Regions from separate parts of the Bacillus stercoris genome, predicted to be linked through region 1. Evidence: predicted binding sites of a transcription regulator. Region 1 holds the regulator's gene; each other region holds the start of a gene.
The links. The regulator LexA, encoded in region 1, represses DNA repair genes until DNA is damaged. The targets are predictions, from matches to a motif close to CGAACATATGTTCG.

Region 1 (2,282 bases):
GGTATTTTTTTCAGCTGTATGAAACTTTCTTATGAAAAAGGTCGTATATGTAGATGATCAGCTTTCAAGGGAGAATGGTTTATGGAGATAAAAGGAATCAATCACTTGCTATTTTCAGTTTCGCATTTGGATACATCGATTGATTTTTATCAAAAAGTGTTTGGCGCAAAGCTTCTGGTAAAAGGGAGAACAACTGCATATTTTGATATGAACGGCATCTGGCTTGCGCTTAATGAAGAAGCAGACATCCCCAGAAATGAAATTAAGTCTTCTTATACTCATATTGCTTTTACGATTGAGGATCATGAATTCGAGGAAGTATCAGCGAAATTAAAAAGACTTCATGTCAATATTCTGCCTGGCAGAGAACGAGATGAACGCGATCGAAAATCAATTTATTTTACCGATCCTGACGGCCACAAATTTGAATTTCATACCGGAACCCTTCAAGACAGGCTTCGATATTACAAACAAGAAAAAACACATATGTCCTTTTATGGTGATACGGCCTTTTGATATCACACACCATATATGGTTAAAAGAAGGGGGATTGGTGAGGCTAAATGTTCCGGGGAAGTTTCTATTGATTCATTCATCTGAACATTCAGAACTGCATAAGTGTCTGGGTGAAGGGAGTATTGGTATGCATATTTACTTATTGTATATAGCTCACTACGATTTAGAGAAGTGAGCGGTTTTTAACAGAAAAATGAACTAAATAAACTATGTGCTAAATTTTCATTATATTCAATCGCCTCGCCCCTTAATAAATATGAAACCATATCCTTTCACGATCCAAAGAATGAAACATTTTTAAGAAGGTAGCGTCTAATATTATAAACATGCATGTGTTGATTAAAAGTTTCCTGAAGGAAAGAAAATTTCTTGACTTCAACAATCTTTTAGTGGATAATTTTGGTGTAAACATGATGTTCTTTTTCCTCCTATTCAGGCTCGCACCCAAAAGTCAGGGCGAGCCTGCTTTTTTTGAACAACAAACCCCCTCTCCGTAAAGGAAGAGGGGGTTATTTCATGCGTCTGATAGATCAATAGATTAATGGACCGTTCTGAACACGCCAATTACTTTCCCTAGAATGCTGACATTCTGCAAAATGATGGGTTCCATCGTTGGGTTCTCAGGCTGCAAGCGAATGTGAGTATCCTCTTTATAGAAACGTTTTACCGTAGCTTCATCATCTTCTGTCATCGCAACTACAATTTCCCCATTGTTCGCTGTGTTTTGCTGTTTAACGATGACATAGTCCTTATCGAGAATACCAGCGTCTATCATGCTGTCTCCCATAATCTCCAGCATAAATACGTGTTCGTCTGGAGGAACCATGCGGTCAGGAAGCGGAAAATATTCTTCAATATTTTCAACTGCTGTAATGGGAGATCCCGCTGTGACTTTCCCAATGACAGGTACATTAACAACCTGGCTTTGCGGAATGTCTACTTCTTCATCAAGAATTTCTATTGCTCTTGGTTTTGTCGGATCCCGTCTGATCAGCCCTTTTGTTTCCAATCGGGCCAAATGGCCGTGGACAGTAGAGCTGGACGCAAGCCCGACAGCCTCTCCGATCTCTCTCACGGAAGGCGGATATCCTTTTGATTTAACCTCTGCTTTAATAAAACGGAGGATATCAAGTTGCCTTTTTGATAGCTTCGTCATTTTTCGCACCTCAAAACGTCGATTTTAAGAAGATTATAGCATGATTTTCCTTACAGTACAAACATAGGTTCGAAAAAAACAATTGACAGAAACGTTTGTTCGTATATACTGAAATTATAAAAATGCGAACAAACATTCCTGTCGGGGGTATGATCATGAGTAAAGAATCTATTATTTTTGTCGGTCTGTTCACAGTGATTTTGAGCGCGGTTATCCTGATGCTGTCATATACAAGCAGCGGCCAGGAGCTTAATCAGTATGTTAAAATAGAAGTCCAGCAAGGGGACACACTCTGGTCAATTGCTGATCAGGTAGCTGATACAAAAAAGATAAATAAAAATGATTTTATTGAATGGGTAGCTGATAAAAATCATCTTCAGACGTCTGATATCCAGCCGGGTGATGAATTAGTGATCCCATTGAAAAAGAAGCATCAAGATGCATATGAATTGGCAACTGTAAGATAGAGAGGACAGATAGAAAAAATGAAAGCACTCATTTATGCCCGCGTAAGCACAAATAAAGAACAACAGGAAACGTCATTAAAGCGGCAGGAGGAAGAGCTTGCGGCCATTGCAGCTGAGAACGGCATGGAAGTTGTCAAAGTGAT
Region 2 (2,282 bases), 350 kb from region 1:
TTTTTTGACTGGTTATTAAAAACATCACGATATTTGATATTAATAAGACGGTATTTAATATTAAACCGCCAAACTGGATCATAATCACTAATGATTGGTATACAGTCAAATTTCTCACCTCTTCCGTCTTCTGACATGGAAGGAGAGCGTATCCTTGTTTGGCAACTAATGTACAGGATTAATTATACAACAGATAAATGTCCTTGTCTTGACATATCCATAATAAATTTCCAGTATGAAAAGAACTTGCTTAAAGTAAGTTCTTTTTTTATATCAAATGTTAAACATTTTGTAGGCATTTACCGATATTCAACAGTGATACACTTCAATAAAGACTAGATAATAATTGATAAGCGCATACTCAATAAATAAACACAATTAATTATTTGTAGTAGATATTTAGAAAGAGGTTTCCTATGGATGATAATGAAGAAATAGTAAAAGTATTAGGTGTATGTATTATGTTTCTAGGGGTTTTGAGTTTATGTGGGCTAGAATTAGGCAACAATTATCTTTTTGGAATATCAGTTTGCGCCTGTTTTCTTACATTCTCCGATTTAATGGATACAGAAAAACAAAAACAAAAAAAATTAAAAATCCTTTTATATTTCATGGGTATTTTTGCGATAATAGTAATGCCCCACTTACCTATTGATACAATTAATGATTTGGGAGCTTATACAAATTTTTATAGTTTAGTTGGGTTGGGAGCAGTGATTGCGTTTCTTCCACAAAAAATAAAAGAAGTTAAACTAAAAGATAAAAGGATTAAAGAACTGGAAACTGAAATTGCGGAAATGAAGAAGTCTAATCTAAAAAGCGAATAGAGTGAATAAAAATTATTTGTAAAAAGGGGATTGGGGAAAAGCCTTATAAATGGAATACAAATAATCTATTTAAAAAGAACAGTTTTAAAGCACCTTATATTAGGGTGCTTTTAATTTTTCTCATCTGCATGAGCGAATATTAGGATATTTATTGAAAGAATATCGTTACCAACATTTACATCGAACCTTTGTTCTTATTTATCTTGAATAAAGAACGTTTGTTCTGCTAATATTAGATCAATAAAGGAGTGGGTCGATATGCTTAGGGATCGAGGAACAATCAAATGGACATCAATGATGCTTCCAGAACATTTAACACAACTTAAACAAGATTTGATTGATGTATCAAAAATTGAAAAACCATCCTTAGATGACCAACAAATTGAGGAGATGGATATTCTCGTCTCTGAGGCATTGGAATTTAATAAAGAATTGAAATTCAAGCTTTTTAATAACGGATTCGTTGAAAATGTTATCGGCAGAGTACATTACATTAATTTTGACCAACAAAAGCTTCACGTAAAAGACCAGAACGACAATACAGTTTATATCAACATGAATAACATCATAGGAGTTACATACAATGATTGATTACTCACAATTTCCACGAAAGAATATACTTTGTGTCGATATGAAATCCTTCTATGCTTCTGTATCGGCTGTAACAATGGGACTTAATCCTTTAACATGCTATCTTGCTGTTGTAGGGAATACGGAGAGACAGGGAAGTGTAGTATTAGCTGCATCTCCTGCACTTAAAAAAGATTTTGGAATCAAAACAGGATCGAGACTATTTGAGATACCTGAAGATCCAAGAATACACATTGTAAATCCGCAAATGAAGCTTTTCATCAGAGTTTCAACTGAGATTACAAAGCTGTTTTACAGATTTGTGCCAGAAAAATGTGTTCATACGTATTCAATTGATGAATCTTTTTTAGATGCAGGAAAAGAAGATCCTGAAGAAATGGCCAAAGCAATTCAAAGCAGTATGTGGAGAGAGTTCGGTTTGATGTGTACTGTAGGTATTGGAGACAATATGTTGCTAAGTAAGCTTGCGCTTGACCTGGAAAGTAAGAAAACGAAGAGTGGTATTGCACGTTGGAGATATGAAGATGTGCCAAATAAACTCTGGAATGTTCATCCGTTGTCTAAAATGTGGGGGATAGGAGGGAGGATGGAAAGGAACCTGAATCGAATGGGTATATCAACTGTAGGTCAGTTAGCTAAATTTCCTTTAGAGCTGCTTGAAAAGAAGTTCGGAATAATGGGAAACCAGTTGTATTATCATGCTCATGGAATCGATTTGTCTGAAATAGGAGCTCCATTGATGCAAGGTCAGATTAGTTTTGGTAAGAGTCAGATTTTACTGAGGGATTATACAAGAACAGAAGAGATTAAGGCTGTTCTTCTGGAGATTTGTGAGGAAGTCGCGAGGAGGGCACGTACACATAA
Region 3 (2,282 bases), 1.3 Mb from region 1:
CCATCTGGAACGAGAGGATAAACCCGTGCATGCCATTTGGGAACAGGCCTCCATGACTCCAGAGATTTGTGAAGCTGGACACTCCTGAGCTTGTGGAAAAGCCTTTGAAAATCATCACAAGGCCAATGACGATCAGGGCCAAAATGGCGATGACTTTAATTAAAGCAAACCAAAATTCTAATTCTCCAAAAAGCTTGACGGTTGCCAGGTTCATAATCAGTAAAATAATCAGAGCGATTAAGCCGGGCACCCATTGCGGCACACCAGGGAGCCAATATTGAGTGTAAAGCCCGACGGCTGTCAGATCAGCCATCGCAATGGAAATCCAGCAGAACCAATAGGTCCAGCCGGTGATAAAGGCTGCCATATCGCCTAGGTAGTCTTGTACAAAATCCACAAAAGAGTGGTAGTTCAAATTTGATAACAGCAGTTCACCCAGCGATCTCATAATTAAAAAGCAAATGATTCCTGTGATCATATAAGCAAATAAAATCGACGGTCCGGCAAAATGAATCGATTTGCCTGAGCCGAGAAATAAACCTGTCCCAATAGCTCCGCCGATGGCGATAAGCTGGATATGCCTGTTTTTCAAGCCTCTCTGCAATGTTTGCTGATTTATATTGTCTTTCGTCATGTCGTCTGTCACTTTATGTGTTCCTCCATTAAAAATTGATTATTGAGTCAGCAATCTATTTTTAATGATTATTATAACACTAAAATTTCTATCTTTTTTACTATAAAGGGTATATGAAAGGAAATTTTAATGTGATTTGGACTATTTAGCGAAAGAAAGCAGCTCCATGTAGGAGCCGCTTTCCTATGCCTGTTCAGTTTTTTGCATATACAGATAGAGCCCATAATCTGTCGGTGCGGATGCGTATCCTGCCTGCCGCAGCATTGCCGTGATATTGCCGCGGTGGTACGTTCCGTGATTAACAACGTGGGGAATCAGTTCGGAAACAGTTGTTTTCATGATTCCGCCTGAGGGATTTTGAATCTGGAGGGGCTGATTGAGCTGTTCTTTTTGCTGTAAAAATAGTGTGTAGCGCTCGGATAACTTCAGAAACAGGTCTTCCATTTCCTCCATTTCTTTTGCCGCTGTCTGTTCTTTTAGCTGTTCAGCTAACGCCAAAGCATCGCTCATCGTTTTGCCGGAAAACACTTCAATCCAGCCGAGATCAGAAAGGTAAACATGAGACAATACATGGGATATCGACGGAAACACACTTTGAATGTCTTGATGGTATACCTCTTTTGGAAGCTCTTTTAATCGGTTGAAGATTTGTTGATTGGCCCAGATGTTATATTGATACAATTTCAGTGCAAAATCTGACATGTCAATTTTCCCCTTTCGCGGTTATAACTCCTATTATACACGAACGAGTGTTCTTGGTGTGTTCATAAATAAAATATGTTGACAGATATAGTTTAGAGGAATAAACTAAATAACATTAATCATAAAGTTTAGCAGGGTAAACTACAATGAGGAGGGGAAGATGTTGAATGAACAAAAGCTATGTCAGGCGATAAACCTGTTTGTGGAAGTCCTGCTTGAAGGGACAGAGTTTGTGCATCGTGAAATCAATCAGGATGTCTTCAAGCATATCTCCAGAGAACAGGCAGACCTGTTAAAAATTTTAAAGGTCAAGGGCCCAACCTCTCCCGGCAGTCTGGCCATGTATCAAAATGTACATAAGAGCGCGATCTCTAACAGGCTGAAAAAGCTGCTCGATAAAGGATGGGTTGAATGGGATGACTGTCCGGCAAAAAGTGATAAGCGCTCTAAGCTTATTAACATCACAACCAGCGGTGAAAAAATTCTCGAAGAATTAGATTCCGCCATCTTTAACGCGCTCAAAGAGCTGATCGATGATATAGATGAGGAACACGTAAATTCCATCATAGAGATATTCACCATTTTAAAAAGCAAATTTAAAGGAGGAGATTCTGCCGAATGAGAGCCATCATCAAATTCAAGTGGGCAATTGCAGCCATTATATTAGCGCTTACCGTCGTATTGAGTTTATTTTCTCCGAACTTAACGGAGCTGGCCAATCAAAAGGGGCAGGCCCAGCTTCCCGCTGATGCTGTTTCAGAAAGGGCAAATGCCATTTTAAAACAAGCGGGAGAAGACAATCATTCGATCAGTGTTGTCTTTACATTAGACCACGCTTTAAAGAAAGAAACAGAGAATCAGCTCCGGACAATGATCGATAAAATCAAAAAGATCGACGGTGTAGAAGAGGTAACATCTCCTCTGTCAGCGGAAAAAGAAGTCAAAG

Region 2: QA442_RS11065 (YolD-like family protein) is a predicted target of LexA. The motif match lies at 1,009-1,022, and genes of this name have one in related genera.
Region 3: dinB (damage-inducible protein DinB) is a predicted target of LexA. The motif match lies at 1,377-1,390, and genes of this name have one in related genera.

The regions. Positions count from the first base shown of each region.
Region 1 is NZ_CP121861.1:2,428,389-2,430,670, reverse strand. Features, by position in the region: gene fosM (FosM family fosfomycin resistance protein) at 82-516, shown strand; gene lexA (transcriptional repressor LexA) at 1,055-1,672, opposite strand; gene yneA (cell division suppressor protein YneA) at 1,822-2,139, shown strand; gene QA442_RS12925 (YneB family resolvase-like protein) at 2,158-2,282, shown strand, end outside.
Region 2 is NZ_CP121861.1:2,081,451-2,083,732, forward strand. Features, by position in the region: gene QA442_RS11060 (hypothetical protein) at 417-827, shown strand; gene QA442_RS11065 (YolD-like family protein) at 1,086-1,418, shown strand; gene QA442_RS11070 (Y-family DNA polymerase) at 1,411-2,282, shown strand, end outside.
Region 3 is NZ_CP121861.1:3,766,599-3,768,880, reverse strand. Features, by position in the region: gene QA442_RS19470 (amino acid permease) at 1-646, opposite strand, end outside; gene dinB (damage-inducible protein DinB) at 818-1,336, opposite strand; gene QA442_RS19460 (MarR family transcriptional regulator) at 1,500-1,958, shown strand; gene QA442_RS19455 (MMPL family transporter) at 1,955-2,282, shown strand, end outside.